DNA from 4 places in the Kitasatospora sp. NPDC085895 genome. Region 1 is predicted to be linked to each of the others. Evidence: riboswitches for the same ligand, from Rfam matches in the RefSeq annotation. Region 1 holds a riboswitch; each other region holds the start of a gene.
The links. Region 1 has a riboswitch for cyclic di-AMP ahead of AB0442_RS38430 (hypothetical protein). Riboswitches for the same ligand answer to the same signal wherever they lie in the genome.

Region 1 (7,563 bases):
ACACCCAGGGCATGGCGTTCCTGCGCTTCTTCTGGGACACCGCGGTCACCGTGGACCCAGCGGCCGCCCCACTGGACGAAGGCCGCCGCTTCTCCGCCTGCCGCCGGGACCGGCTGCACACCCTGTGGACCCGGGCGGGACTGACCGAGGTCGGCATTGACGCGATCGACGTGCCCACCAGCTTCGCCGGCTTCGACGAGTTCTGGGTGCCGTTCCTCGGCGGACAGGGCCCCGCCCCCGGATACGTCGCCACCCTCACCCCCACCACCCGGGATCTGCTGCGCGACACCCTCAGCCGGACCGCGCCCACACGGCCCGACGGATCGATCCCCTTCACCGCCCGCGCATGGGCCATCCGCGGGAAGCGAACCGAGGACCGACCCACGTGATAGGCCTCCACATCGCCCAGCCCACCCGGGGCGTGTCTCGTCCGCCCACCCATCGAGGACGTGCCGTCCGCGCAGGACGGCGTCCCGCCAGTGGGCTGGTCTACGGCCCTCGCAGGTCCCGGCGGGTTCCGTTGACTCGACACACTGAGGCCGACCGCTTCGCCCAAGAACGGCCGAACGATATAGCGCGTTTGGTACGTTTTGAGCCGTGCTGAGGATGACGAACGTGGCGGCGCGAGTTGTCGCTGGACGCGCAGGCATCGCCCGGGCAGGCACGGGCCGACGCGAGGACGGCGACAGGGGACCAGACTGCGTTTGGGCTTGATCCGCTTTGACGGACACTCCTGATCAGGGGCTTCGGCCTCGGAAGGATGATGTCCATCATGGAGAGCATGGGGAAGAAGAAGCCGAGGCCCAGGCGCTCGTTCACGTCGGAGTTCAAGGCCGAGATCGTCGACCTGTGCCAGCGCGGCGACCGGTCGGTGGGTCAGGTCGCGAAGGACTTCGACCTGACCGAGACCGCGGTGCGCGACTGGGTGCGCCAGGCCGAGGTCAACGCCGGCGAGCGGGACGGCCTGACCAGCGACGAGCGCGAGGAACTGGCCCGATTGCGGCAGGAGAACCGCCGCCTGCGCGAGGACGTGGACATCCTCAAGCGGGCCACGGCTTTCTTCGCGAAGGAGACCCGGTGACGGTGCACCCGTTCATCGAGGCGGAGAAGCAGGCAGGTCACAACGTCAAACTGAGCTTGCTCCGCTTTGACGGACACCATCGCTGTGGTGGTCAGGCCGCGAGGACGGTCTCGTACTCGGCGGGACTGCGGTAGCCCAGGCTTGAGGAGTGCGTTTCCACTGTTCAGGCATGGGGTCGGCGGTCTCGGGGAGTGGTGACGTGTCGTGTCGTCGCTCTGCTGGAGCTCGGGGGATGCCGTCGGTCGTGGGGTTGCTGGAACAGCGTGAGCTGACCGCTCGCCGTCGTGTGGACGAGCTGCGGGAGGAGGCGGACCAGGCCGAGCTGGTCGCGGCCGAGCGGGAGTAGAACGAGTGGGTGATTGCCCGTTCACGCGTCGGCAAGGTGCTGTCCCCGGGCGAAGGAGACATCGCCGGCCCGGACGTCGCCGAGAAGCCGTCGGATCGCGGTGAACCGCCCGCGCTGCCTGCATCTTCGCAGGCGGCGAAGCCGAAGTCGGTGGTGCCGATGTGGCGTGCGGGTCTGGCCCGGTCGGCACTGTCGGCGGACTACCAGCGTATCGTGCAGACTCTCGCGGACCGGGGCCGGCTCGGTCAAGGCCCGCTGACCTGCCAGGAAATGGCCGGCTGCTTCGGCCTGGGCCCGGTGCCCGCGAAGATCGAGGCGTTGCGGTCGAAGGCGAAGCGCCTGACAGCGCGCGGGTGGCTGACCGAGCCGACGCGGGGCGTTGACTCGTACACGATGTCTCCTGCTAGCCTGCTTCACGTCGTCCGCCGAAAGACGGACCCGCTGCCGGGACGCCGAGTCCCGTCTACCCGTCGGCGGTCGATCGAGCACCGGTACGGACGGGAGCGGGGGAACCAGGTAGGACGCCTCGGCCCCCGCACGCGCGCGCACGGTCGGCCCTGGCTAGGGGTGAAGCCGTTCCACAGGCGGCCGGGCCACCTCATGCGGCCCGAACCCGACAGCTCACCTCGCAGGCGTCGCAGAGGGACCCGCCCATGCGTTTTACCGCCACTCCTGTCCGGATCGGCGCGCTGGCCGCTGCCGGCCTGCTGGCCATCCCTCTTGTCGGCCACGCACAGGCCGCTAGCAATGGCCCTAAAGTCGTTCAGGACCAGCTCGGCCCGACCGCCGTGGCGGCCGACACCGCCGCCACCGCAACCCTCGCCGTACATTCCTCGCACTGCTTCACCGCCGACACCCTGGGTGTTTCGGTACGCGACCTCGCGGGCAAGCGCACCGATTTCCCCGGCGCGGCCCGCTCCGTCCGGATCTGCCCGGAGGGTGTGTCGATCACCACCGGCGCGCTGGCCCTGCCGGCCGGCACCTATTCCGAGTTCGGCTACTGGCGCGACCTTGCAGGCAGCCGGCACAACCTGCCCGCGCGCACACTGACCGTCGGCAACGGATCCATCCCCGCACCGGCCCCGAGCGCCACGGCGGCCTCCCCGACCGCCTCGGCAACACCAAGCCCGACGGCCACGGCCGCGACACCCACCATGGCACCAACGTCGAGCACCCCGACCCCGCTCCCCGCGCCCACCGCCACGCAGGCTCCGGCAGGCATGAGGGAGCTGCCCGCCCCGTTGTACGGCGTCACCGTCGACGACGTCTCGAACCTCTCCGCCATCGTCGACTCGTCGAAGCGGCTGTCCCACAAGCCGACCACCCGCATCGTCTTCGACGAGAATGTGAACCCCTCCCAGTACACCCAGGCGGTCAACCAACTCCAGCCGGTCAGCTACCTCATGGGCGAGATCCTCGACTCCTCCTACATCAAGGACTACTCCGCCCAGGCCTACCACGACCGGGTCGCCCAGTACCTGAACGCCTTCGGCGACCAGGTCGACCTCTGGGAGATCGGCAACGAGGTCAACGGCAACTGGACCGGCAACTACAGCGACCTCTCCGCCAAGATCACCGACGCCTACAGCCAGGTCGAAGCGGCCGGCAAACGCACCGCACTGACCCTCTACTACGACATCGGCTGCGGCAACGGCCCCTCCGAGCTCGACCCGATCGCCTTCACCAACCAGTACGTGCCCGCAGACATGCGTAACGGCCTCGACTACGTCACACTCAGCTACTACGAAGCCGACTGCAACGACATCCGGCCGAGCGCGGCCACTTGGACCGCCTACTTCCAGCAACTGCACACGCTGTATCCGAACGCCGAACTCGCCTTCGGTGAAATCGGCCTGCCCAACCCCGTCACCACCACCACCCAGGACCAGGCCACAACACTCCTCAACTACTACTACGGCCTGCACATCGACCTGCCCTACTACGCGGGCGGGTACTTCTGGTGGAACTACGCCGAAGACATGCTCCCCGCCACCAAACCCATGTGGCAGAGCCTGAACACCGCATTCACGACAATGCCCGTACCCACCCCCTGACACGAAGGTGATCCTCCCGGGGCGCCGGAAACAACACCGGCGCCCCCTGCCCCCACCGGCACGAACACCGCCACACCACACCTGGGCATTGCCCCGCGATGCGGGCACCCCCTGTCACTTGGCCCTTGTCGTTCCAGGAAGGGAAAGTCCGGTGGGACGTCCCTCGAAGCACTCGGACGAGCTCCGTCGCGGCGGCTGCTACAGCGTCCCCCCAGCTGCAGAACCTCCTTGAGGAGTGGCTCGTCCACTGGCACCACCGACCCCACCAGGGCCTGCGCCACCCGGCGCTGCCGAGGGTGCGGTTGACGCCGATGCAGATGTGGGACGCGCTCGTCGCCGTCGCCGGCCATGTCCCCCTCCCCTTCACCGGCCGGGACTATCTCGAGCTGCAGCTGGTGCGCTGGCTGACGATCCACGACCACGGGATCGCCTCGAACAGCGCACCTACGACGCCGACCTGCTGGGGCCCTGGCGCGGCCAGCCCTCGACCGTCACGGCACGCGGTGGACGATGGGAGGTCCACCACAACCCCCACGACCTGCGCCAGATCTGGATCCGCCTCCCCGACCACCCCGACGGCCTAGTGGAGATCCCCTGGATCCACCGCGACCACGTCCACCAGCCCTTCGACGACCGCACCTGGCACCATCTGCGCACCACCCTCACCCACCGCTCCCCCAGCCCAGAGCACGGGAAGCCGACCTCGCCCACGCCCTGGACGACCTCCAACGCCGCGCTGAATCCGGAGGCGCCACCCCACTGAGCAAGCCGTCCTCACCCACGCCATGCCCGCCCGCATCCCCACTCAACACCGGACGCCAGTCCCAGCCGGACAACCACCCACCCACCAGCCGCCGCCATCGTTGCCACCGGTACCAACACCAGCACGGCGTCCACGCCGGACACCGCCACCGGCTGCCCCACGCGTGGCGGCACCGCCAAGACCGGCGAGAGCAGGGCAGGCAGAGCGGGCGAGGAGCAGGCGCAGGCGGCGGCTCCGCCCCGGGCGTGGACACGCCCCCCGAAACCGGCAGCAGCCCGAACGGTGTCGATCCCCGCACCGCCGAGGGCGCCGATGCCGTTGCCGCTGACGGCCCGGACGGTGACGGCCTCGTGGACGACGAAGGCCCGGACGGTCTCCTCGACCCCGACGACGACACCGGCCACGGCTTCGACCCCGTCGCCCCCTGGCCCGAGGACAACGACGACAGTGGTGGTGGCGACCGTTGGAGCGATCCCAGCCAGAACACCCCGGACAATCCGGGCCACGACGGAGAAGACCCCGAGGACGACACGGACGACGACGGCTGGGACGACGACCTCGGCCCGGGCCGCTACCCCCCGCCCTACACCGGCCTGGGACTGTGGGACGCGCACAAGGAAGCCGAACTGTGGTGAACACCCACCAGCCGCGCACCCCTGCCCTCACCGGCACCCTCCCGGCCGCCCAGGACGACGCGCCAGGGGCCGACGCATCGCTGGCCGATACGGCAGCGGACCCCGCGGGCGCGGCCAGTGCCGCCGGCCCACCGGACGCGGGCGGCCCAGCCCGGCTGGCGGGGATGTGGAGGAGGTGTCGGCGCCGTACGCGGTGGACACCTGGCGCGGCTTCGCCCAGTTCGCCACCACCCCCTCTCCCGCACCGCCAGCCCTCGGGGGTTCGGAGCGTGGTGGGGAGGAACGCCTGGCGTACTACTTGCAGTTCGTGCTGGTGATGGGCAGGTGGCCGCTGCGCTGCCGGGACTGTCAGAAGGGCGGGGTGGTGGATTCACGTCAAGAAAGCAGTCTCTGGTGCAAGGGTTTCGGTCGTCGTTGCCGGGACTGGCTAGGGCAGTGGTGTCGTGTTCCCAGGCGCGTAGGCGTCGAGGGCCTGCTGGCGGCGCCACCGGATGTCGTTGGTGAGGAGGAGCCGACGGGCTCGGTGGGCGAGGTCGTCTCGGTGTGGGGCTGGGGCGGGGATGTTCGGCGATGGCGAGGGCTGCGGCCAGTGCGGTGTCGCAAACGGCTGCGTTGGGGTGGTCGAGGGACGGTGAGACGGCCCGGTAGAGCATCGGGTGCAGAGCACGCAGCGCGGCCATGGCCGGGTAGCCGTCCAGGTGGTTCCGGTCGAAGTAGCGGTTGCCGGCTGCGACGCACGCGTCGTCGGAGTCGTAGGCGAGCCATGCCAGAAGCAGCACGCCGTCGCCCTCCGCGCCGTGCTGTGTCGCGCGGCGGGCGAGGAGCGCCGCGACGAACAGGGCGGTCGCGGGAGTGGCCTCGTAGATGGTGTTCTGGTGCCGTACCGGTTCGAGGGCGTCGAGGGTCTTCCGGGCCCGGCTCGAGCAGCCGGATCAGTACTCGGGGCAGCTTCCTGACAGTACCGGTCGCGGTCTCCAGCGACGCCCAGTTGGTCCCGCGAACAGCACCGACGGGTCAGGCAGGGCGCCTGGTGCGGGCCAGTTGGTGGGTGGGTCGGTGGTGGTCATCGCCCGACCTTACGATCCGTCACCGACACACTGGCCTGCCAGCGCTGTGGTGCTGACCTCGGTGCCCGGTCCGGTCGCCAGACAGACCGGATAACGGCCTCCAAACAGGCCGGGAAGGGCGGGGGCAGCCTCAGGCGTAGACACCGCCAATAGCAGTGGCGCGCTGGGCCTGGACAAGCGCCATGGCATGACGCTGGACTTCGCGGTGGACACCTGGGAGCCGGTCCTGCCGCTACCTGGTCTCGGCGAGGAGTGAGAACAGGGCGTCCAGTGCCCCGGGGTACCCGTCGTCGGAGGAGCGGCGAAGCCGATCAGCAGGCCGTTCGGGGTGTCCGGCGCAGGCTGGTGGTGGATTCGGTGAGGCCGCGCAGGGCGATGCCGCGGTCCGCGCACGCGGTGAGCAACCATTCCTCGGCCAGCGCGCCGGGAGGGAGGGTGACCAGGGTGTGGAGCGGGCGGCGTGGTCTTGGGTTGGCATTGGACGTTAACTCGGCCGGAGTAGCCTGGTCGCCTCGTATGCGATCTCTCGCTGACAGTGGCCAGAAGGGTGGAACGCTGCCGGAGGGCCTGGTGTCGAGTGGCGCGTCGACCGAGTCTTCATACCTTTAGTGATGATTCGACTACTAAAGGTAAGGGTCATGTGATGCGTCTCCGTGTTGCCCTCAGTGCCGCAGTCCTCGCCGCCGGTGCGTGCCTCCCGCTGGCCGGCATGTCCCATGCACAAGATTTCGACTGTTCCAACTTTTCCACCCAGGAACAGGCTCAGGCGGTGTTCGATGCAGACCCGTTCGATCCCAGCAACCTGGACGCAGACAACGACGGCATCGCGTGCGAGGCCTTGCCTCATGCCGTCACGGCAGATCCGGCCGCCGGCAGCTCGTCGGCCGCGTCCGCTCCGGCGTCCGTCCCCGCAGCGGCGCTGCAGGTGCCCGTCGGCGGCGTGTCGGCTGGCACCGGCCCCGCGCGGGATGACACGCGCCTCCTGGTCGCCGCCGGCCTGGCGAGCGGGGCCGTGCTCGTGGCCGGCGGCGCCGGCATTGCGCGCCGACGGCTGGGTGGCCGATCGAACTGACCACCCGCTCCTGGACATGGGGCCGCGGCTGCGGCCCCATGTCCGGCCATTGCGCCGAGACCGAACCGTGGACCGATGACGAGAGTGAGGGGCGGTGTGTCTGACGATGCCAAGCCGGTTGAGACCGTGCCTGCCCGTCGGCGGGGCGCGGTCTTCGTGCCGATGGTCTTGGTGGTCATCGCGCTGTTCCTGGCGGCCGCCGCCTGGGTGACCGCCTCCGAGGCCATCGCGCCTGTACCGGTCCGACCCCGAACGGCGCAGAATCCCCCGACCAGGACGGCGGCGCCGGCACCGCGACCGCAGGATGGTTCCGCAGCGATGTTCCGCTCGGATCCGACACGGATCCATATCCCGGACTTGGGAGTTGACGCTCCATTGATCCCGGTACGTCTGGGCTCCACGGGCACGCTGCAGCCACCCGCATCGGACGACCGCAACCTGGCCGGCTGGTACGACGGCGGAATCTCGCCAGGTGAAATCGGCACCGCCCTCGTCGTGGGCCACCTCGACACCCGCACCGGGCCGGCCGTCTTCTACCGACTCTC
Region 2 (7,563 bases), on a different contig from region 1:
TCGGCTGGCCGTCGAGGTTGCTGCGGAGGCGGTCGGTGAGGGTGTCCATGGCGCGGTCCTGGTGCGGGGGCGGAGTGCCCCAGAACCATCCGCCGCCGACCCGCCCCGCGTCAACCCGGTCGGGGCTGTGCCGCCCGGCACACCGCCCGCCCGGCCCGGCGCACCGCCCCGGACGGCACGGAGGCCCGCGCCGGTCGGCGCGGGCCCGTGGGGAGCGGGGGTGGGCGGCGGCGGGCCGCCCGGGCTCAGGCGAGGTCGGCGTCCTCGGCGGCCTCCTCGGCGGCGGCGGTGTCCGGGAGCTCGGTGCCGGTGACCGTCCTGGCGTCACCGGTGCGGTGCTGCGGCCCGTCGGCGTGGGCGCTCGGGGCGGTCAGCGAGGCGACGACGCCGACGGCGAGCGAGGCAAAGGCGAGCATGCTGCGCTTCTTCATGCCCTGCACAACGCGCGGGACGCCGCCGGGTCACGGGCGGTTCAGCGCGGCCAGTCGCGCAGGCCCGCGACCAGCACCCCGGTGAGCCGCTGCCGGGTGGTCGCGACGTCCTCGGCCAGCCGGAACCCGCCGGCGGTGCTCAGCGAGGCGAAGCCGTGCGCCGCGGCACGGACCGTCCGGGTGGCGTGGATCAGCTCGGAGCCGGCCAGCCCGTACCCGCGCAGCACCGCCAGGATCACCTCGACCAGCCGGCCGGCCGCCGCAGTCGACGCCGGGTCGTCCTGCGGCGCCTGCGGCAGGGCCGCGTAGCGCGACGGGTACTGCACCGCGTAGTCGACGTAGGCGTCGATCAGCGCCGCGAGCGCCTCGTCGCCGCCGCGGCCGAGCACCGCCCGGGACAGCCGTTCGGTCAGCTCGTCGGTGACCCGGACGGCGATCAGCCGGCGCAGTTCGGCGAGACCGCCGGTGACGTGCTTGTAGAGCGAGGGGGTGGCCACCCCGGCCCGGCCGGCGACCGCGGCCAGGGTGAGGGCCTCCGGGCCCTGCTCGTCGACGAGTTCCAGCGCGCGGTCGACGACGGCGGCGGGGGTCAGTCCGGCCCGGGGCATCAGGCGACCTCGTTCACTTCGGCCAGGAAGGGCAGCAGGGCGTCGGCGGTGGCCTGCGGGTACCCGGCCATCGGGTAGTGGCCGCCGCCCTCGATGATCACCATACGCCCGCGCAGCGCCGAGGCCTGCCGCTCGGCGAGCGCCGCCGGGTCGGGGAAGTCCGGGTCCCGGCTGCCCATGACGACCAGCGCCGGGCACCGCACGTCCGCGCCCCAGCCGGTCGGCGCGGAGTCGCCGCGGACGTAGCCGCGGACCGCCCGGCGGCGCCCCGGCTGCTTCAGCGCGGCGACCAGCCGGGCCCGCTGGGCGTCGAAGTCCGCGGGCCGCGCGGTCGGGAAGTAGAACTTCTGCGCGGCGCCCCACAGGCCGGGGAACCAGGTGACGGCCGGGCCGAGCAGGCCGACCACGGCCTTCTGCAGCAGGTTCGGCGGGAAGTTCTCGAAGAAGGCGTCGACCAGGACGATCCCGGCGACCCGCTCCGGTGCGTCCGCGGCGACCCGGACGACGGTGGCGCCGGTGTACGAGCTGCCCACCAGGACGGCGCGGTCGATGCCCAGGTGGTCGAGCAGGGCGCGGACGTCGCCGGCGATCGCGGTCGGCGAGTAGTCGTCCCACGCGGTCGAGGACTCGCCCATGCCGCGCAGGTCCATGGTGACCACCCGGTGTCCGGCGGCGGTGAGCAGCGGGTGCAGGTGCCGGTAGGCCGACCGCAGGTCGAGCATCCCGGGCAGCAGGACGACGGGGGTGCCGGCGCCCTGCTCGGTGTCGTCGTACGCCAGGCGGCCGCCGGGGACGTCCAGGTGGCGGGTCTGCGGGGCGTGCTGGGTGTCGTTCACGGCCGGCCTCCTTGGCCTCGCTGACGCGGCTGATTGCCCGTAGCCATAAAGCTATTGCTAATAGCCTTAGCCGTCAAGGGCGGCGCGGCGGCGCGTGCCGGCTGCGGTAGCTTTCGGCGGACCGCGGGAACCGAGAGACCGGAGGCGTCATGCCCCTCATCACCGTCAAGCAGCTGGCCGGCCGCACCGAGGAGCAGCGCGCCGAGATCGCCCGCGAGCTCACCGCCGCCTACGCCCGGGCGACCGGCACGGACCCGGAGAAGGTCTGGGTCGTCGTCGAGGAGATCCCGGCCGGGAACTGGGCGGCCGGCGGCGAGACCTTCGCCGCCAAGCAGGCCCGGGCCGCCTCCGCCGGCTGACCGCCGCGGGCCGGGCCCGCGGGGGTTCAGAGGCTGTCGGCCCGGAACGGGTCGTGCTCGGCCAGCAGCTTGTCCAGCCTGGCCTGGTCCACCCGGGACACCAGCTCCCCGGCGTCCTGGCGGTCGCGGACCACCTTGGCCAGCGTGAACGAGGACGTGATCACGTACAGCAGGGCGACCGCCAGGAAGGCGCGCATCCAGGCGTCCACCGGGAGGCGGGCGATCCCGATCGCCAGGGCGGCCGTGGCGAGGGCGAAGGACAGGACGGCCTGCACGTAGTAGGCGGCCGTGGTGCGGGACTGCATCGGTGCGCTCATGCCTTGCAGGGTCCCGGAGCGGGCACCGGCCCGCATGAGTACGGATACTCACCCCGAGGGGGGCGATCACCCTCCGTCAGGGACTGATTCACAATCCATGGCAAATCGCCCATCCTGCGCGTAGCCCTTACGAATCCACCGTCGCAGACGCTTGGAATCAAGGCGTGCCTAGCATTAACGTTTGATAACGCAGCGCGGTCGGCAACGCCGTACCGACACGGCACCGTGCGCGTGTCGCTCAATCCCGCGGCTGCCTTCGCCGGTGGTCACGGGAGCCGGGGAACCACCTTCCTTGGGGTGAATCGGCCGGGCCGGTGGCCCAGCCGTAGGAGACCTTCCTGCTCCGAACCCGTCAGCTAACCCGGTCGGCGAGGGAAGGAAAGGAGTGCGCCCCCGTGGCGTCGACGCACTCGGCGGACTCCGCCGCCGCAGCCACCCGGCTCCTCGACCACCCCTGGGAGCAGGCCGACCAGGCCCGCCACCGGATGCCCCGGCAGACCAGGGGCGGCAGCCCGCTGCTGGGCGTCACCGCCACCGTGGCCGCCACCCTCGGCGCCGCCGGCATGACCGCGGCCGCCGCCGGCCCGGCCGCCGCGGCCGAACCCGCCGTGAGCGCGCCCGACCAGGCCGCCGACTCCGCCGACCCGGGCCTCGCCCTCTTCGCCCGCATCCAGCAGCAGGCCGACCACCGCACCGCCGCAGACGAGGCCGCCCGCCTCGCCGCCGCGCAGGAGGCCGAGGCCCGCCGCGCCGCCCAGGCCGCCGTCGAGGCCACCGCCCTCGCCCTGCCGACCAGCGGCTACACCCTCGGCGCCCAGTACGGCCCCAGCGGCCACTGGGCCCACCTGCACACCGGCCTCGACTTCCAGGCCGCCACCGGCACCCCGGTCACCGCCGTCGGCAGCGGCACCGTCACCTCGGCCGGCTGGGCCGGCTCCTACGGCTACCGGATCGTCGAGACCCTGCCCGACGGCACCGAGGTCTGGTACTGCCACCTCAACCGGCTCGCGGTCACCGACGGCCCGGTCGAGCGCGGCACCGTCCTCGGCACGGTCGGCGCCACCGGCAGCGTCACCACCCCCCGCCTCCACCTCGAGGTCCGCCCCGCCGGCGGTGCCCCCGTCGACCCCCTCGGCTGGCTCCGCTCCCACGGCGTCCAGCCCTGACCGACACCCCGGAGGCAGCCACCCCAAGGGCTGCGACCTCCAGGGGCAGCACCTCAGGGGCGCTGCCCCGCTTCGCCTACTCCTCGTGACCTTCCCGGCGGGCTGCCGCGTAGGCCTCCAGTTCGGCGGTGCCGGGTTCGGGGGCCAGGTCGGGGTACTCGGTGAGCAGCAGGGCCGGCAGTCCCGGGACGGTCCACTGCCCGCACAGCCACAGCGCGACGTCCGCCACGACCTGCTCGAAGTCCTCGAACTCCCCCCGCAGCTCGTACGGCATCGGCTCGCCCTGTGCGGTCAGCGCCGCCAGGTTCCGGTAGCTGCGCTGCATCAGCCCGTACTCCAGCAGTCGCCGCGCCCCGTCCGTCGCCATGCCGATCGACAGCAGATGCGCCTCGCCCCAGCCGAGTGCGGCGTCCGCCCCGGTCATCGGGTCCAGTGCGCCGCCGTCGACCAGGGCCGCGTACGCCGCCGCCCGGTCCTCGGGTTCCAGGGCGCGGAAACCGTCCAGCCAGGCCCGCACCGCATCGGTGTCCGCGGTGTCCACCCCGTCCGCCCGCAGCAGCAGCGTGTAGAGCCGGGGCCAGGTCAGCAGCTGCGGCCGCCGCAGCAGCGTCCCGAGCAGTTCGCCCTGCCATTCCGCCTCGGCGTGCAGCCGTTCCTGCCGCTTGGCGTTGAGCCGCCGGGCGGCCCGCTGGTGGTCGATCAGCAGCCGGACGGTCTCGCCGTACGCGCCGGGGTCGCCCTCCGGCTGGACGTACAGGTGGAGCCGTTCGTGGAGCAGTTGTTCGACCACGGCGGAGCCGAGTTCGGGCCAGCCGTCGTGGAGCGGTGCGCCGCCGAGTTCCAGCAGGGTCAGGACCTGCTGGGCGGCCTCCTCCGGCACCGGGGGCAGCGCCTCGGCGTCCGCCCAGGCGAGCAGGGACCCGGCGCGGGTACGGGGGATGAGCTGCAGGTCTTCGTCGTCCACGCCGGTACCGTAGCCGGTGCGGGGTCCGGCGCGCGGCACCCGGGCCCGCCGCGGGCCGGGGGTGCGGCCGGGCCGGCCGGGGTAGGGTCGGCGGCCATGACAGCCGAACAGGTCCGGACGGACCGCCAGGTCCTCCTGGTGGGACCGCGCCTGGCGATCCGCGAGTTCCGGCTGGCCCCGGAGGACGTCCTCGCCCTGCACGCCGTCCTCGGCGACCCGGAGGCCGTCCGGCACCTCGGGTACGAGGTCTGCGACGAGGAGGAGTGCGCCGATCAGATCGAGCTCTCGCTCGACGAGGCCGAGCAGGACCCGCGCACCGTCTACCAGCTCGCCGTCGCCCCGGCCGAGCGGGACGGCGGGGACCCGCCGATCGGCCAGGCCGTCCTCGAACTCGAAGGCACCCGCGCCGCCTCCCTCGGCTGCGTGCTGCGCCGGGACACCTGGGGAAACGGTTACGCGGGCGAAGTCCTCGCGCTGCTCTGCGGGTTCGGCTTCGGGACGCTCGGTCTGCACCGGCTCGCCGCCCGGGTCGCCCCGGAGAACGCCGCCTCGGTGCGGGTGCTGACCCGGGCCGGTTTCCGGCCGGAGGGCCGGATCCGGCACGACCTGCTGGTGCGCGGGGCGTGGCGGGACTCGCTGCTGTTCTCGCTGCTGGAGGACGAGTGGGTGCGGCCCGCCGCAGCACGGGGGTGGGGAGAACCCCACCCCTGAGCCGCCGGTGGGCCGGATTACCCCGGGCGCCCCGCTCCGGCACCGTGGAGTCGTCAGTCCGAACGGACACCGAGGGGCCACAGATGACCACCGCACCGCTGCACCAGACCGCCGCGCCGTACCCGGGCGACGTGCCCGCCGGGCGCCGGCCCGGCTTCCTGCGGGCGCCGTTCGCGGCCGCCACCTACCGGGAGGTCGGCTTCGTCCTCACCGGCCTGCCGATCGCGATCGCGGCCTTCGTCGTCGCCGTCGCCCTGTTCTGCACCGGGCTCGGCCTGCTCGTCACCGCACTCGGCCTGCCGGTGCTGGCCCTGCTGCTCGTGCAGGCACGGGGCTTCGGCGCGCTGGAGCGGCACCGGGCCCGCGTCCTGCTCGGCACGCCGGTCGCCGCGCCCGCGCCCGTCGTCCCGAAGCGCACCGGTTTCTGGGGCACCGTCACCGACCGGATCGCCGACGGCGCGGGCTGGCGTGCGGTGCTGCACCAGGTGCTGATGTTCCCCTGGGCGGTGCTGAGCTTCGCCGTCACCGTGACCTTCCTGGTGACCGGCTGGGTGGTCGCGCTGTACCCGCTCTACCACTGGGTCTTCGCCCGGTACACCGACTGGCCGGGCTACCGGGTGTACGACTTCACCACCGACGCCGGGCGCCACCACGAGCTCTACGTCACCACCCCGGCCCAGATCGCGGGCGTCTGCGCCCTCGGCATCGTGCTGGTGCTGCTCACCCCGCAGCTGGTCCGCGGGCTCACCGCGGTCAACCGGCTCGCCGCCCGCGGCCTGCTCGGCGGCCGCTGAGCCGACTGCCCCTCAGGGTGCGGCCCCCACGGCCCCGGCAGCCCGGATGCGGGCCTCCGGAGGCCGTGGTCCGATGAGCCGTACCGCGCCCGGGCCATCGCCCCGGTGCACCGCCCGTCCGCGAGGGAGCCGCCGTGCTGGTGACGTCCCGTCCGCTCGACGAGTACTGCGCCTCCTCCGGCCTCAGCCGGGCCGTGCTGCGCGGCCTGTCCGGTCCGCTGCTGGACTGCCCCGGGGGCGCCGCCGTGCTCGCCGACCTGGCCCGCGCCGGCCGGGACGCCGTGGCAGCGCAGATGTGCAGCACCCCGCAGCGCTACCCCTCCCCCGCCACCTCCGGTACGACAAGTACCTGCGCAGCTGGGACCGGCCCGGGAGCTGTTCACGGCCGACCGGGCCGCCCACCCCCACCGCTACGTGGCCGCCGCACTGCCCCGGCTGCCGTTCGCCGACGGCACCTTCGCCCTCACCCTCGGCTCGTACCTGCTGTTCGCCCACCCGGACCGGTTCGGCCCCGACGACCAGCTGTCGGCGCTGCTCGAACTGGTCCCGGTGACCGATCCGGCCGGCGAGGTCCGCGTCCACCCGCTGCACGACGGGGAGGGCAGGCACTGCCGGCACCTCGACGGGCTCCGGGCCGCGCTCGGCCGGCACGGGGTGGCCGGCGAGATCACCGTGCGGCGTGCGGCCGGACAGGACCGCCGGGTGCTGCGGCTGCGGTCCGTCCGCCGCCGTCAGGGAGCGGCCGGACCTTCGGGGGCCTGCACCTGAGGCGGGATCGCCGGCACCGCGGCGATCTGCGGGCCGCCGGCCGTGCCGGTGTCCCGGCCACCGCCGTCCGGGCCGTCCGGGCCGTCCGAACCGCCCGGGCTGCCGCCGCCGTCGGGCGCCGGGGCGGGCACCCGCCGCAGCACCTCGTCGGCGACCGCCCGCCGCCGCGAGTCCGGCGGCACGTTCCGGGTGTTGCGGACCTTGTAGGCGACGGCCGCCCGCAGTGCCGCCCGCTGCTCCGCGGTGAGTTCGGGGCCGCCGAGCATCGCCTTGGCGGCGAGCAGGGCCTGCAGCAGCTCGAAGGGCGACAGGTGCCGGTCGATCGCCGAGACCACGAGGTCCAGGTTCTCCGGGTCGGGCTTGCCCTGCAGCAGGGCGAGCGCCTGCACCCGCAGGCCCTCGACGCCGGTCTCGAAGAGGTCCCGCACCTGCCGGGGGCTGAAGTTCAGCGACCGGGCGGCCAGCACCGTCTGGTTCACCGAGTCGGCGAGGGTCTGCCGGTCGGCGGCGGACAGCGCCCGGGCGAGCAGCAGCCGGGTCAGCAGCCAGCCGGCGAGGAAGCCGAGGACGGTGAAGTACACCGAGAGGGCCGCCGCGAAGCCGGCCGCG
Region 3 (7,563 bases), on a different contig from region 1:
GCGCGGGCACCCCGGAGGAGCACGTGGACCGCTTCCTGGCCGCCGTCCGCGAGCTCGTCACCGACGGCGCCCGCTGGTCCTACCGCAACGAGGGCGGCCGCTGCGTCGCGGACACCGACCGCGCGGCCTGAGACGTTCGGGGTGCGCACTCAGGGGCGCGTGGGGGGTGCACCTACTCGTCGAGGCCGAGGGCGAAGGCGGCTTCCAGGTCGTGCTGGGAGTAGGTGCGGAAGGCGATCTGGGTCTCGGTGTGCTCGACGCCCGGGACCTTGTTGACCTGACCGGGGATCACCTCGGCGAGGTCCTCGTGCTGCCGGACGCGGACCATCGCCACCAGGTCGTAGCTGCCGGTCACCGAGTAGACCTCGCTGACGCCCTCGATCGCGGCGATCGCCTCGGCGATCTCGGGGATCCGGTCGACGCTGGTCTTGATGAGGACGATCGCGGTGATCACTCTTCGGCTCCTGTGTGTGGGGTTCCGCCCAGCGTATCCGCCGTCAGGCGGCGCGTCTGCCCTGTCCGGGGCCGCACCGGGCGCGCGAGCAGCCACCCCGCGCTGAAGCCGATCACGTGCACCAGGTAGGCCACGCCCGGCACCGCCGGGCCCACCGGCCACCACTGCAGGGCGAACCACAGGCCGAGCACCAGCCAGGCCGGGAACCGCAGCGGCAGGAAGAACAGCACCGGCACCAGCGCGGTGACCCGGGCCCGCGGATAGCACCGCAGGTACCCGCCGAGCACCCCGGCGATCGCCCCCGAGGCGCCGACCAGCGCCCGCACCGACTCCGTGGAGTCCGACTCCGCCAGTGCCCAGCCGTACGTCGCCAGGTAGCCGATGCCCAGATAGAAGAGGAGGAAGCGCAGCCGTCCGAGGCGCTCCTCCACGTCCGGGCCGAAGACGTAGAGGAAGAGCAGGTTGCCCACCAGGTGCAGCCAGCCCGCGTGGACGAACAGCGAGCTGAGCACCGACAGGAAGGGGATCTTGTGCGGGGTGGGAGGGACGGTGCAGCCCGGCACCGCCGGGGGCAGCGCCGCCAGCCGGCCGGCGTCCAGCGGCCGGTTGGCGAGCAGCTCCGCGGGGACGGCCCCCCAGTGCTGCTCGAAGCGCTGCTCCGCGCAGACGCGGGCGTTGCCGGTGCCGTACCGCGGATTGAGGCCGAAGCTCGGGCCGGCCAGCAGGACGAGGGCGCTCAGCGCGATCAGCGCGTAGGTGACGACCGGCGTGCGCGCCGGCGCGGCGGCGTCCCGGCCCGCCGTTGCGCGCACGGGGGCGGGGACGGGGGCGGGGACGGCCATGACAGCGAGCATTCCTCGGTGCACCCGCGGTGACACCGCCCGGTGCTGCAAGCGGGTGACCTGTCCGCCCTTCAGGACCGGTGACCGCCGGAAGAGCCGCAGGCAATAGGCTTGGAGGACCGGACCCGGACCATCCGAGAGGACCTCCGATGACCATCGCCGCCCCCACCGCCGAGACCCGCTGGCGCTGCACGCTCTGCGGGAACCTCACCCGCTTCGACGTGACGCGCTCGGCCCGGGTGGTGGAGTACCTGCACTTCGACCTCGGCGGCGAGTCCAAGGTGGAGGAGACCGAGGTGCTCAGCGAGACCCTGGAGTCGGTCCGCTGCCGCTGGTGCAACGCGGTCGACCAGGTGGAACTGGTGGCCCGCCCCGGCGCCGACGCCGCCGAGCAGCCGGCCGAGGACGAGCCGAAGGCCTGAGCCTCGCGCTTCCGACACACCCCGGTGGAGCCCCTGGCGCCGCCGGGGTGTGTGGCACGGTGCCCGGCGGGGCACGGTAGACGGGACAATTGCACAGAGCGGTGCATTTCGAGGGCAGCGGCCACCGGCCGCGCGGGCCCGGGGACCAGAATCGGAGCCGAGGACGTGGTGGACGCAGCGAGCGGGCCGGCCGAGCCGCAGGGGCAGCAGCCCGCCGCGGACGCGGAGCTGCCGGACGCCGCCGGGGCCGGGCAGGAGCCCGCGGCCGGGGACGCACCGTCCGAGCAGTTGGACCGGCCGTTGCCCGAAGGGGTCCGCCGCCGGGTCGTGGGCATCGCCGCCGACGCGCTCGGCGCCATCCCGCCCGGCGAACTGCCCGCGGGACTGCGCCCGTACGCCAAGTTCACCCCGGCCCGGCGCGCCAAGTACGCGGCGACCGCGCTGGCCGCGGCGCTGGACGCGGAGCCGGTCTTCCGCGTCCGGATAGCCGATCGGCTGCGGCTCGGCCAGCCCGACCTGGTGAAGGCGCTGGAGTCCGGCGCGGTGCCGGCCGCCGCCGACCCGATGGACGTGGCCGCCGCCGCCTACCTGCTGCGCCCGGCCGGCTGGAGCCGGCTGGTGGTCGAGGCTGGCGACGAGGTCGAGCGGGCGGACGCCGAGGGCGCCGCCGCCGAGGCCGCCCGGGTGGTGGAGAAGCTGCAGGCCGAACTGACGGAGGTGCGCGCCGCCGCCCGCGCGGACCTGGACCGGCACCGAGCCGAGTCGGAGGGCGTCCGCCGGGAGGCGGAGTCGCTGCGCAAGCGCGTCCGGAGCCTGGAGAGCGACACCCGGCGGGCGCAGGCCGAGGCCCGCAAGCTGGCGACCGAGCTGGAGGCGGCGCGGGCCGCCGCGGCCGCCGAGCGCAGTGCGGCGGACGGCGAGGCCCGGCGGCTGCGGCACCGGATCACCGAGCTGGAGACGGCCGCCGAGGCCGGCCGGCGGTCGGCGCGCGAGGGCCGCAGCGTGGAGGACATGCGGCTGCGGCTGCTGCTCGACACGGTGCTGCAGTCGGCGCAGGGCCTGCAGCGCGAGCTGGCGCTGCCGGTGGCGCAGCTGCGCCCGGCCGACCTGGTGGAGGCGGTCGAGCCGGGCTCGGCCAACCCGCACGACGTGGCGCGCCGCGGTCTGGCGGAGGACGACCCCGCACTGCTCGACCAGTTGCTGGCGATCCCTCAGGTGCACCTGGTCGTCGACGGCTACAACGTGACCAAGACCGGGTACCCGACGCTGCCGCTGGAGCAGCAGCGGATGCGGCTGCTGGGCGGTCTGGCGATGCTCGCGCAGCGCACCCAGGCCGAGGTCACCTGCGTCTTCGACGGACAGGACCTCGACGTCCCGGTGATCATGGCGCCGCCGCGCGGGGTCCGGGTGCGCTTCAGCCGCACCGGGGAGACCGCGGACGAGCTGATCCGCCGCCTGGTGCGGGCCGAGCCGCAGGGCCGGCCGGTCGTGGTGGTCTCCACGGATCGGGAGGTCGCGGACGGCGTACGGAAGGCCGGTGCACGCCCGGTCGCGTCGATCCTGCTGCTCAACCGGCTCGCCCGGCCCTGACGGGCCGTCGGCCCAGGTGGAGGGCCGGGTGGCGGGGTTGTGTCGGGGTGGTGAAATCCAGCGTTCCGCGCCAAGTTCGCCCGGCACGGGAGTGGCGCAGGAGGCGGATCTTCACTAGGGTCTGGCGTCAAACCTATTTTCCGGACGTCCACCCGATCGGGTGAGTCCAGCAGGAAGAAGGAGCTAGTCCCTTGGCCTCCCACCGCCGTCCCAAGCAGCCGAGCCGCGCACGGGTCACCGTGCTCACCGCTGCCGCCGCGACCGCGGTCGCCCTGTCGGCCCAGGCCGCCGCGCACGCCGCGCCGGCGAAGCCGAGCAAGGACGAGGTGAAGGTCCAGGTCGACAAGCTGCTCGAGGAGCAGGAGCAGGCGGCCGAGAAGTACAACGGCGCCAAGGAGCGGGCCGACCAGCTCCGCAAGCAGGCCGACCAGCTGCAGGACCAGATCGCCCGCAGCCAGGAGCAGCTCTCCCAGGTGGCGTCGGGCCTGTCCGCGGTCGCGGCCGACGAGTACCGCACCGGCGGCGTCGACCCGACGGTCGCGCTGATGCTCTCCTCGAACCCGGACAACTACCTCGCGAAGGCGTCCAGCAACGAGCAGGCCACCGACACCCAGGCCTCGACGCTGAAGGGCCTGCGGGACCAGCAGCGCCGGCTGGACCAGCAGAAGCAGGAGGCCGCCGCCATCCTGTCCGAGCTGGACCGCTCCACCCAGGTCCTGAACGACGCCAAGTCGGAGGTCCAGAAGAAGCTCTCCGAGGCCCAGAGCCTGCTGAGCACGCTGACCGCCGCCGAGCGCGCCGCGGTCCTCGGCACCGACCGCGCCTCGCGCGGCGACAGCCGCTACGACCTGGGCAGCCTGCCGCCGGCCTCCGGCTACGCGGCCACCGCGGTCGCCGCGGCGATGGGCAAGCGCGGCACCCCGTACGTCTGGGGCGCCACCGGCCCGAACTCCTTCGACTGCTCCGGTCTGATGGTCTGGGCGTACGCCAAGGCCGGCGTGTCGCTGCCGCGCACCTCGCAGTCGCAGGCGAGCGTCGGCGCCCGGGTACCCTCCTTGGCCGACGCCCAGCCGGGTGACCTCGTCATCTACTACTCGGACGCCCACCACGTCGGCATGTACATCGGCAACGGCCTCGTCGTGCACGCGCCGCACACCGGCGACGTGGTGAAGGTGATGGACGCCGACACCCTGCCGATCAAGACGATCCGCCGCGTCTGACCCTCCGGTAGCAATTCGGACATAAGCCTCACCTGCGGCGTTTCTGATGCCGCATGACACGCCCGGGCGCGTCGTGATCACCGTGTGATCTCCGACACGCCCGGGCGTCGCGTTTTGTCCGCCGACGGGTGACATCGCGTCAGCCGAGCGTGGATCGCCGGTCACCGGCGGTCGCAATCACATTTTCGCGACAACATTTCCCCGTCGTTTTTCTGACAAGGATTTGAACGGATCACGGATCGGTTACTAGGGTCATCCCCACGGATCACCGCACAGTGGTTCGCCCAACCCGGGCGACGGCGGTGGTCGCCGCCGAGTCCGCGACGCAGCAGGACGGTCCCGACCGTCCACGGGGAGCCCCTGCGGGGGTGCTGTCGAACGGAGCCGGGGAACCACGTTTCCCCCGGGGTGAATCGGCGTCAGGTCGGCCGCGCCGGCCGGGCCGCGGTCGGACCGCGGACGGGCGGGTGCGGGCGTGAGGCGTCGTAGGGCAATGCTTCCGGCCCGAACCCGTCAGCTCACCCGGTAGGCGGTGTGAGGAAGAAGGAGTCCGCCTTCGTGGCGTCCCATCGTCGTCCCAAGCCCGTCGGCCGTACCCGCGCCTCGATCCTGACTGCGGCAGCCGCCACTGCGGTGGCCCTCTCCTCGCAGACCGGCGCGCACGCGGACCCGACCCCCACCAAGGAGCAGGTCGCGGCCCAGGTCGACCAGCTCAACGAGCAGGCCGAGGCCTCCAACGAGGCCTACCTCGCGGCCGAGCAGAAGCAGCAGGACCTGCAGAAGCAGGTCACCCAGCTGCAGGACCAGGTCGCGCGCCAGCAGGCGGAGGTCAGTGGCGTCCAGGGCCGCCTCGCCGAGGTCGCGGCCCAGCAGTACCGCGACGGCGGCATCTCGCCGACCGTCCAGCTGATGCTCTCCAGCAACCCGGGCGAGTTCCTGGGCCAGGCCGGCGCGGTCAGCCGGATGAGCGCCACCCAGGCCGACACCCTCAAGTCCTTCAAGGCCGAGCAGGCCAAGCTGGACGGCCAGAAGGCCGAGGCCGAGCACAAGCTCGCCGAGCTGGACACCAGCACCCGCGCGCTGAAGGCCAAGAAGGAGGAGTTCCAGGACAAGCTGGCCAAGGCCAGCGCCCTGCTGAACACCCTCACCCAGAAGGAGAAGGACGACCTCGCCGCGGCCGAGGCGAAGGCGGCCTCCGCGGCCAAGTCCACCGCGGACCGCGCCTCGCGGGACACCGCCCGTCCCGACCTCGGCAGTGCGGACGTGCCCTCGGGCTCGTACACCGCCAAGGCGATCGCGGCCGTAAAGTCCGCGCTGGGCGCCCCGTACGTGTACGGTGCGACCGGCCCGAGCACCTTCGACTGCTCCGGTCTGATGCAGTGGGCGTACGGCAAGGCCGGCGTCTCGATCCCGCGCACCTCGCAGTCCCAGGCCGGCGCGGGCACCAACATCGGCACCAACATCGCCAACGCCAAGCCCGGCGACCTGGTGATCTACTACAGCGACCAGCACCACGTCGGCATGTACGTGGGCGGCGGGCAGGTCATCCACGCGCCGCACACCGGTGCGGTCGTCCGCTACGTCTCGGCGACGGCCATGCCGATCTCGGCGATCGTCCGGGTCTGACGGCCCGTCCGGCGGCTCCCCGCGGGCCCGGCCCCCCTGTGGGGCCGGGCCCGCGGCCGTTGCCGCACCGGCGGCCCCGTCGGCAGAATGTCCGATTGAAGGTCAAATATTCGGTGCTGGCAGGGTTTGGACTAGCCCGGCCGGACTCGCTAACGTCTGCCCCCGGATGTCCGCGAGGACGCCCGCCCGACCCGGGCGGCGGCGGCCGTCCGTCCGCAGGAACGGAGCCGCCGCCGCATGTCCGCGCACCGACGCCCCCAACTGCCGGGCGGCCACACCCTCGCCCGGGCCCTGGTGCTCACGGCCGCGGCGACCACGGCCGTCGGCGCCACCGTCGGCACCGCGGCCCACGGCGCCCCCGCCGACCCCGGGCGGCGGACGGCCGACGTCCGGGCGAAGGTCGACCGGCTCTACGAGGAGGCCGAGCAGGCCAGCGAGCGCGCGAACGCCGCGGGGGAGGACCAGAAGCGCCTGCAGACCGAGGCCGGCCAGCTGCAGGACCAGATCGCCACCGGCCAGGAAGAGCTGAACGGGCTCTACACCGACCTCGCCACCGTCGCCGCCGCCCAGTACCGCGACGGCGGGCTCGACCCCTCCGTCCGCCTCATGCTGGAGTCCGACCCGGCCGGCTACCTCACCCGCGCCCGCGCCCTCGACCAGGCCGCCAGCCGGCAGAGCGACACCCTGCACCAGGTGCTCGACCGGCAGCGCCGGCTCGACCAGCGCCGCGCCGAGGCCACCGCCAAGCTCGCCGAGCTGGAAGAGGTCCGCCGCTCGCTCGCCGACCACAAGGACGAGGTCCGGCGCCGGCTCGGCGACGCCCAGCGGCTGCTCGGCGGCCTCACCACCGACGAACGCGCCCGGCTGGCCGCGGACGACGCCGCCGACGCGGCCCGCAGCGCAGCGCACGGCACCGACCGGATCGACCTCGGCGACCGGCCGCCCTCCTCCGAGCGCGCCGCCGCCGCCCTGGCCGCCGCGATCAGCCGGATCGGCTCGCCCTACGTCTACGGATCCACCGGCCCTTCCACGTTCGACTGCTCCGGTCTGATGTACTGGAGCTGGCGGCAGGCCGGAGTCACCCTGCCGCGCACCTCGCAGGCGCAGGCACACGCGGGGAGGCGAGTCAGCCTGTCCGAGGCGCGACCGGGAGACCTGGTGATCTTCTACAAGGACATGCACCACGTCGGCATGTACGCCGGCGGCGGCGTGGTCGTGCATGCCCCGTACCCCGGAGCCCGGGTCCGCTACGAGAGCGTCGCTGCCATGCCCGTCAGCGGGGTGGTGCGGGTCTGAGCGCCTTCCACCGGCAGCCCGGCCCGTCCGGCGGGGAGGCCGAGCCCCTGGTCACCGACCTGCCCCGGCGCGCCGCGGCGGGCCGGTCCGCGCTGCCCGCCGACGGCCGGATC
Region 4 (7,563 bases), on a different contig from region 1:
TCCAGCAGCCTCCGCATCAGCGCCGTCAGCCCGCCCCGCCGGCGGTGGGTGGGCAGCACGCCGACCATGGTGACGCCCGCCACCGGCAGCACCGCCCCGCCGGGCACCGCCATCCGGAAACTGAACGCACCGCCGCCGCCGACCGGCTCCGCACCGTCGCACACCACCAGGGAACGCCCGACCTCGGTCAGCGAGCGGTACAGCTCCCGCTCCTCGGCCGACTCCTCCTCACCGCCGAACGCGACCTCCAACCGGCGGTACCAGCCGTCCCACTCCTCCGCGGCGAGCGGACGGACCGTCAGCGCGCCGGTGTCACCTGTCGTCATGCCGCCCACCCTCGCACCCGGCGCCGGCCGTGTGCGACCGACTTACCGTCGCGCCGTCACCACCGGCGCCCGGACGACGGCATGCGCCCCCGGAGTGCGGACGACGGCGCACTCCCGCCACCCGGCCGAAACCCGCCGCAGAACACCCGGGCGCCCGCGCAGCCCCGGCGCAGGCGTCGACGCCGACCCGCAACCGTGGATAAGGTCGGACCCCATGGCTGGCAGCACGCAGGGCACCCCGCCCCGGACGACTGCGACGGGCCCCACCGCGAGCGCGGCCAGGGAGCCCGTGACGGCCCGGTTGCGCACGAGGCTCCGCCGGGCCCGACGCACCGTGCGCCGAACCGGCGTCGACTACTTCCGCGGCGCCGCCCCCGACTGGCTCGCCTTCGCGCTCTTCCTCGCCGCCGTCCCGCTGCTCGTCGTCCTCAACCTCTGGATCCCGGCCTGGGTGCCGCCCACCTCCCTGGTGCTCCCCGTCCTCGCCGGCTCCCTGCTGCTGCGCCCCGGCACCCTCGTCCTGCTCTACGCCGCCGCCGCGGTCGGCCTCTCCACCGAATCTCTCATCCACACCGGCGAACGCGTCGCCAGCGACAACCCCGACGCCTACGTCTACGGCGTCACCCCCGGCGCCGCCCTGGTCGTCGGCGCGGTCGGCGTCGCCGGCCTGCTGCTCGCCCAGTTCCGCAGCCGGGTCGGCGTGCCCTGGCGGGGCGGCGGCACCATGCTCTTCGACCTCCGCGAACGGCTCCGGGTGCAGAGCCAGCTGCCCCGGCTGCCCGAGGGTTGGTCCGCGGACATGGCGCTGCGCCCCGCCGGCGGCCAGTCCTTCTCCGGCGACTTCGTGGTCGCCGCCCGCACCGGCCCCGGCGGCCGCACCCTGGAGGTCGTCCTCGCCGACGTCTCCGGCAAGGGCATGGACGCCGGCAGCCGCGCCCTGCTGCTCTCCGGCGCCTTCGGCGGACTGCTCGGCTCGCTGCCCGCGCACGACTTCCTGCCCGCCGCCAACGGCTACCTGCTGCGCCAGGAGTGGGAGGAGGGCTTCGCCACCGCCGTCCACCTGGTGCTCGACCTCGACACCGGCCAGTACGAACTGCTCTCCGCCGGCCACCTGCCCGGCATGCAGCGGCACGGCGGCACCGGCGCCTGGGAGGCCAAGGAGTCCGAGGAGGGCCCGCTGCTCGGCATCTACGACGGCGCCAAGTTCGAGGGCCTGCGCGGCCGGCTCGACAGCGGGGACGTGCTGATGCTGTGCACCGACGGCATGGTCGAGATCCCCGGCCGCGACCTCGCCGAGGGCATGGACCGGCTGATGGGCGAGGCCGACCGACTCGTCGTCAACGGCTTCCGCGGCGCCGCGGGCCGCCTCATCGAGACCGTCGCCAAGGACGTCAACGACGACCGCGCCGTGCTGCTGGTGGGGCGGCAGTAGCGCCTGTCAACCCCCGGGAGTGATCTTCGGCCAATCCTGACAACCTCTTCACCTGCGGACCGCGGGCCCCGGGCCTGTCGATCGGCCGTTCCGGCGCGTTCCACCCCGCCCCCGCCGACGGTTCGTCAGGAGACATCGGCTATCGTCTCGGTCGGCGGAAATTCGTCTCACATGGCAGGATCTTCGCTCCGGGCTCCCGGCTAGTCCTTTACGCAGGCAGCACGAACGACCACACTGAGTCCGGGTGGGCTGGTCGATGCTCGGGGGACGGGGGGCGAGAGGTGCGGCAGACAGCAGGCGTCACCGGCGCCGCGGACGCCTCCACGGCGGCGGGATCGGTCGACTCGTGCCAGGGACGGTCGGCGCAGGCCGCGGTCCGGTTCCGACACGGGGTTCCAGCACGAACCCCCGCCACAGATTGAGGAAGTGAGTCCGGGTGGCCTTCTCCGTCTCCGCGCTGTTCCTGTTCGGCGTCATCGTCGTCATCTTCATCCGCAACAAGCAGCTGAAGACCAGCCACGCCATCATCGCGGCACTCTTCGGCTTCATGGTGAGCCAGTCCACGGCCGCCCGGCCGATCCAGGACTTCCTCAACCAGCTGGCGAAGACCATCTCCTCCGTCGCGAGCTGACCCCTCCCGCGGGCCGGACTCCGCCCCCGGCGGGCGAACTCCGCTCCGGTGGTCCGTTCCGATGGGCCGAAGTCCCCTTCGCGGGACGGACTCCGCCCTCGCGGGCCGGGTTCCGACTCCGGTCCGGCCGTGGCGTCCGAGCCGGTCGTGCCCGTCCGCCCCGGGGGTGTCGCCAGACCCGGGCCGACCGCCGTCGTGAGCCGTCCGGCCGTCCGGACCTACCGCCCGGCCCGGGCCCGCCGCCAGCGGGCCAGCACCCCCGGCCGCGCGGCGGGCGCGGCGATCCCGGTGTTCCCCACGGCCCCGGCGGGCCGGGCGCCGCCGGCGTCCACGGGGGCGGAGCGGACTGCCGCGGGGGCCTCCCCGACGGGCCGGCCCTCCGGCACCATCAGCACGAACAGCCGTGCCCAGCACAGCCGTTCGCCGCGCGGCCAGCCGAGCGCGCGCAGCGCCGCCGAGGCGGACTCGGACACCGCGCCGTTGACCCGGACCTCGGCGACGTCCTCGCCCGCCCGGCCGCCCAGGAACAGCTTCACACCTGTCACGGCCGGCTCCGCACCGTCCGGAGCCAGCTCCGGGGCCAGCACCCCGGCGAGCTCCGGCAACAACCGGTGGCCGGCGAGCCACTCCGACAGCCGTTCGCTGTCGAAGCCGAAGACGGCGGCCGGCCCCTGCACGGCCCGCCAGCCCGGCAACCGCGCCGCGCGGACGTGGTCGCCGTGCGCCCCGCGGCCCTCCTGCAGCTCGACCACCGCGGCCGCGGTGGTGGTCGCCCACATCCGCACCGCGCTCTCCAGCCGCTCCTCCTCCGTCCGGCCGAGGCCCGCCGTGCAGTCCCACACCACCGGGCCGTCCGCCCGCCCCACGTCGAAGGCGAAACCGAGGTCGACGTGCCCCGCGCCGCCGCCCTCGCCCGGGTGCTCCCGCACCGCCACGGCCGTCGTCCCGGGCCCGCGGACCACACTGCCCTCGACCGTGAACCGCTGACCGAACCGGGCCATCTCCCGGACGACGCTGCGCTGGATCACATCCAGCCTGGACTGCGCGCGCACCCGGGGCTCCTCGCTCGAAAAGGGGTCGAACACCGTTCGGGAGCGAGGCTATCGGCCCCCCGGGTGACCAGCGTCACCGGGCGGGCCATGATCCGTGCCGGGCCGCGAGCGGGCAGCCACGCGGGGTGTCCGATTTGCCTGACTGCTGATGGTCCGGACACGTACGGTCACTGCGGCGACTGCGCTCCGCCCACCGACGGCGGGCGGAGAGTGACCCCCGCGAGGGCCCCGGGGGGCCGTTGGGGACGGGGAGCTTGCCTCCGGAGGGGCCCATCGGTTTTCCTCGGAGCCTGCCCGGCCACACCGGCCGGGCGGGCCACCGGGCGGAACGCCGAGTCCTGCCGCCGTCCGGGGTCACGCACCCTTCCGTGCACGGCAGGAGCGGGGGACCCAAGGTAAGTGCCGCACCCGGTGATCCGGGACGGCTTGGGGTGAAGTCGCGTCATTTCCGCGACCGGGCGAACTCCCCGCCCGAACCCGACAGCTCACCTCGCAGGCGTCGGAGAGGAACACCCCCATGTCCGTTCTGGGCACCCGTCTGTCCCGCGTCGCCGTCGCCACCGGTGTGGCCGCCGCCGCCATCGCCATCCCCGTCACCGCCGCCTCCGCCGCGAGCGCCCACGGCGCCGTCCCGGCCGCCGCTCCGGCCGCCGCCGCTCCGGCCGCCGCGCACGCCGAGGCCCCCGCCGCCGCTCCGGCCGCCGACGCCGCTCAGGCCGCCGACGCCAGCTACAAGGTCGTCCGTGGCGACACCCTGTCCAAGATCGCCAACGCGCAGCACGTCGACGGCGGCTGGAAGAAGCTCTACCAGGACAACCGGCAGGTCATCGGCGGCAACCCGAACCTGATCTTCCCGGGCCAGAAGCTGACCGTCGGCGGCCACGCCGTTCAGGCCGCCGCCCCGCAGGCCGAGACGAAGAAGTCCGACGCCGCCGCCTCGCGTTCCGAGAAGCGCACCCCGGTCCAGGCCGCGCCGAAGCCGGCCGCCCCCCAGACCGAGGCCGCCAAGCCCGCCGCGCCGAAGACCGAGGCCGCCAAGCCGGCCGCGCCGAAGACCGAGGCCGCCAAGCCGGCCGCGCCGAAGACCGAGGCCGCCAAGCCGGCCGCGCCGAAGACCGAGGCCGCCAAGCCCGCCGCCGCTGCCTCCGGCTACGTCGCGCCGGTCGCCGCCTCCCTGGGCACCCCGTACCACAAGGCCGGCTCCAACTGGTCCAGCGGCTACCACACCGGTGTCGACTTCGCCGTCAGCACCGGCACCTCGATCCACGCGATCGCCGCCGGCACCGTCGTCGAGGCCGGCTGGGGCGGCGCCTACGGCAACAACGTCGTCATCAAGCACGCCGACGGCAAGTACTCGCAGTACGCCCACTTCTCGGCCCTGAAGGTCTCGGTCGGCCAGACCGTCACCGCCGGCCAGATCATCGGCCTCTCCGGCGCGACCGGCAACGTCACCGGCCCGCACCTGCACTTCGAGGTCCGCACCACCCCGTCGTACGGCTCCGACATCGACCCGGTGGCGTACCTCGCCGCCCACGGTGTCCGCGTCTGACGCACACCGCTGACGCGCTCCGCTGACGCGAACCCTGCCGAGGCAGCGCCGCCGAGGCACACCGCGCGGCATCCGAAGGCCCGGCCCGGGGATCCTGTGATCCCGGGCCGGGCCTCGGCCGTTCCCAACCTCCCGTGCCGCACGGGCACTTCACCGCTCCCGCGCCGCGCCGGCGCGGCTCCCCGGTACGGCGGGCAACACGCCCCCGACCGGCAGAACGTTCCCGAACGGCCGACCGGGGCGAAGCGCGCCGCCGTCCTGCTCGCCGTCGCCACCGCCGTCACCCGCCACCACCTGGGCTGACCGGCCAAACCCCATCGACGACGACCCCGGAGACCGGCGCCACGAACGCCACCCGGGTCGTCCTCGCGACGTCCGGTTCCGCGGACCCGGTGCGAAGAGCGTCTTCGCGGCTGTGCGTACGACCGCTCTCTGGCATGTGCCCGTCGGCAGGTTGCCGCGGAGTGCGGCAACCGTTGCACCACCTTGCGCACCTCGTGCGCCGAGACCTCTCCCAAGGATCCGTGCACGTTCGCCGAACGGGAGGTCGGGCCCTCTTCGTGCGGTCACCGCCCGTGGCGCCGAATGAGCTGCGCGCCGGGGGAGCAGTCCGTACGGTGCGGCAGTCGCGTCGCCTTCGAGCCATGGACCCGAGCCCGCGGCGCGGTGCTCCGGGAGTGCCACGGACGACGAAGGCCCCAGCTCCGCGATCATGTCGCTGAGCTGGGGCCTTCGTGTTGGAGCGGGCGACGGGAATCGAACCCGCGTGGCCAGTTTGGAAGACTGGGGCTCTACCATTGAGCTACGCCCGCGTACGTGCGTTGACGGCACGTCGCCCCTCAGCCGGTGCGGGCCTCGGGGACGGGGGTCAGCCTACCTGGTCGGGTCGGCCGAATGCACACCGCTTTCGCTCCTGTGCCTGCTGATATTACGGCGAGGGGGCCCGGACCGGCGTGTACTCTCTCTTTCGGCACTACGGGGTGTGGCGCAGTTTGGTAGCGCGTCCGCTTTGGGAGCGGAAGGCCGTCGGTTCGAATCCGGTCACCCCGACGCTTTCGGCAGGGTCTCGTCAGGCGGGCGGGGCCCTGTTGCTTTCGTGGTACCGGTAGGATGGGCCGATGGCGGTGGTACCTGTGGCATGCACACAGGCGGCAGCCGCCCGAGGGCGAGGAGTCACGCTCACCGTCCACCCCCGTACGGGAGATGCAGCCCCAATCGCCCATCGCCCGTCTCGCCCGACCGACCGGCCGTTCCGGCCGCGGACGTCTGGCGGAGACAACCTGACCGCAAGCCCATAGGAGACCAAACCGTGAAGAGCGCCGTCGAGACTCTGAACCCGACCCGGGTTCGACTCACCGTCGAGGTGCCCTTCGAGGAGCTCAAGCCCAGCCTCGACGCGGCGTACAAGAAGATCAACCAGCAGGTCACGGTTCCGGGCTTCCGCAAGGGCAAGATCCCGGCTCGCGTCATCGACCAGCGTTTCGGCCGTGCCGCGGTGCTGGAGGAGGCCGTCAACGACGCCCTGCCGCGCTTCTACACGCAGGCCGTCGACGAGGGCAAGATCGAGGTCCTCGGCCAGCCCGAGATCACCGACATCGAGGGCGTGGAGCGGATCGCCGACGGCGGCGACCTGAAGTTCACCGCCGAGGTGGACGTCCGCCCGGAGATCGCCCTTCCGGACTTCTCGGAGATCTCGGTCACCGTCGACGCCGTCTCGGTCGCCGACGAGGACGTCGAGAAGTCGCTGGAGCAGCTCCGCGAGCGCTTCTCCTCCGTGAAGGACGTCGAGCGCGCCGCCGCGGCCGGCGACGTCGTGGTCGTGGACCTCGAGGCCAAGGTCGACGGCGAGGTGCCGGAGGACGGCACCGCCGCCGGCGTCAGCTACGAGATCGGCTCCGGCCGCCTGCTGGACGGCATCGACGACGCCGTGATCGGCCTGTCCGCCGGTGAGTCCAAGACCTTCACCACCGAGCTCAAGGGCGGCACCCAGGCCGGCAAGAGCTCCGAGGTCACCGTCACCGTGACCGCCGTCCAGGAGAAGGAGCTCCCCGAGCTCGACGACGAGTTCGCCCAGCTGGCGAGCGAGTTCGACACCCTGGACGAGCTGAAGGAGGACTCCCGCAAGCGCCTCGAGCGCATGAAGGAGTTCGACCAGGCCACCCAGGCCCAGGAGAAGGTCCTGGACGAGCTGCTGACCCGGGTCGAGATGGAGTACCCGGAGAAGCTCCTCAAGGACGAGGTCGAGACCCGCAAGCACAACCTCGAGCACCACCAGCTCGAGCCGATGGGCATGAACCTCGAGACCTACCTCGCGACCCAGGACAAGTCCGTCGAGGACTACGAGAAGGAGACCGAGGAGCAGGCGAAGAAGGGCATCAAGACCCAGTTCGTCCTGGACGAGATCGTCGCGAAGGAGGAGCTCAACGTCAGCCAGGAGGAGCTGACCGAGCACCTCATCCGTCGCGCCGCCGGCTCGGGCCTCACCCCGGACCAGTTCGCCCAGCAGATCGTCCAGGGCGGCCAGGTTCCGCTGCTGGTCGGCGAGGTCGCCCGCGGCAAGGCGCTGGCCCTGG

Region 2: it holds a riboswitch for cyclic di-AMP, as region 1 does, so the genes downstream of both, AB0442_RS21890 (M23 family metallopeptidase) here and AB0442_RS38430 (hypothetical protein) in region 1, are expected to answer to the same signal.
Region 3: it holds a riboswitch for cyclic di-AMP, as region 1 does, so the genes downstream of both, AB0442_RS10810 (NlpC/P60 family protein) here and AB0442_RS38430 (hypothetical protein) in region 1, are expected to answer to the same signal.
Region 4: it holds a riboswitch for cyclic di-AMP, as region 1 does, so the genes downstream of both, AB0442_RS25630 (peptidoglycan DD-metalloendopeptidase family protein) here and AB0442_RS38430 (hypothetical protein) in region 1, are expected to answer to the same signal.

What each region holds. Positions count from the first base shown of each region.
Region 1 covers NZ_JBFBJY010000118.1:826-8,388, forward strand. The annotation lists gene AB0442_RS38415 (methyltransferase domain-containing protein) at 1-389, shown strand, start outside; partial or broken gene AB0442_RS38420 (transposase) at 782-1,060, shown strand; partial or broken gene AB0442_RS38425 (hypothetical protein) at 1,314-1,796, shown strand; cyclic di-AMP (ydaO/yuaA leader) riboswitch at 1,904-2,077, shown strand; gene AB0442_RS38430 (hypothetical protein) at 2,081-3,481, shown strand; gene AB0442_RS38435 (hypothetical protein) at 4,065-4,244, shown strand; gene AB0442_RS38440 (hypothetical protein) at 4,595-4,879, shown strand; partial or broken gene AB0442_RS38445 (GNAT family N-acetyltransferase) at 6,080-6,202, shown strand; gene AB0442_RS38450 (excalibur calcium-binding domain-containing protein) at 6,656-7,018, shown strand; gene AB0442_RS38455 (class F sortase) at 7,115-7,563, shown strand, end outside.
Region 2 covers NZ_JBFBJY010000035.1:21,908-29,470, reverse strand. The annotation lists gene AB0442_RS21920 (PaaI family thioesterase) at 1-49, opposite strand, end outside; gene AB0442_RS21915 (hypothetical protein) at 246-431, opposite strand; gene AB0442_RS21910 (TetR-like C-terminal domain-containing protein) at 473-1,039, opposite strand; gene AB0442_RS21905 (alpha/beta hydrolase) at 1,039-1,875, opposite strand; gene AB0442_RS21900 (4-oxalocrotonate tautomerase family protein) at 2,025-2,234, shown strand; gene AB0442_RS21895 (YiaA/YiaB family inner membrane protein) at 2,261-2,551, opposite strand; cyclic di-AMP (ydaO/yuaA leader) riboswitch at 2,777-2,939, shown strand; gene AB0442_RS21890 (M23 family metallopeptidase) at 2,947-3,717, shown strand; gene AB0442_RS21885 (hypothetical protein) at 3,794-4,681, opposite strand; gene AB0442_RS21880 (GNAT family protein) at 4,778-5,392, shown strand; gene AB0442_RS21875 (sensor domain-containing protein) at 5,476-6,186, shown strand; gene AB0442_RS21870 (hypothetical protein) at 6,601-6,954, shown strand; gene AB0442_RS21865 (hypothetical protein) at 6,918-7,563, opposite strand, start outside.
Region 3 covers NZ_JBFBJY010000012.1:122,885-130,447, forward strand. The annotation lists gene AB0442_RS10780 (aminotransferase class V-fold PLP-dependent enzyme) at 1-131, shown strand, start outside; gene AB0442_RS10785 (Lrp/AsnC ligand binding domain-containing protein) at 173-454, opposite strand; gene AB0442_RS10790 (rhomboid family intramembrane serine protease) at 451-1,296, opposite strand; gene AB0442_RS10795 (hypothetical protein) at 1,446-1,718, shown strand; gene AB0442_RS10800 (NYN domain-containing protein) at 1,947-3,308, shown strand; gene AB0442_RS10805 (NlpC/P60 family protein) at 3,500-4,528, shown strand; cyclic di-AMP (ydaO/yuaA leader) riboswitch at 4,888-5,076, shown strand; gene AB0442_RS10810 (NlpC/P60 family protein) at 5,087-6,154, shown strand; gene AB0442_RS10815 (C40 family peptidase) at 6,392-7,450, shown strand.
Region 4 covers NZ_JBFBJY010000046.1:18,334-25,896, reverse strand. The annotation lists gene AB0442_RS25650 (GNAT family N-acetyltransferase) at 1-326, opposite strand, end outside; gene AB0442_RS25645 (PP2C family protein-serine/threonine phosphatase) at 628-1,758, shown strand; gene AB0442_RS25640 (hypothetical protein) at 2,195-2,389, shown strand; gene AB0442_RS25635 (DUF6348 family protein) at 2,608-3,441, opposite strand; cyclic di-AMP (ydaO/yuaA leader) riboswitch at 3,791-3,953, shown strand; gene AB0442_RS25630 (peptidoglycan DD-metalloendopeptidase family protein) at 3,959-4,990, shown strand; tRNA gene AB0442_RS25625 (tRNA-Gly) at 5,729-5,802, opposite strand; tRNA gene AB0442_RS25620 (tRNA-Pro) at 5,967-6,040, shown strand; gene tig (trigger factor) at 6,300-7,563, shown strand, end outside.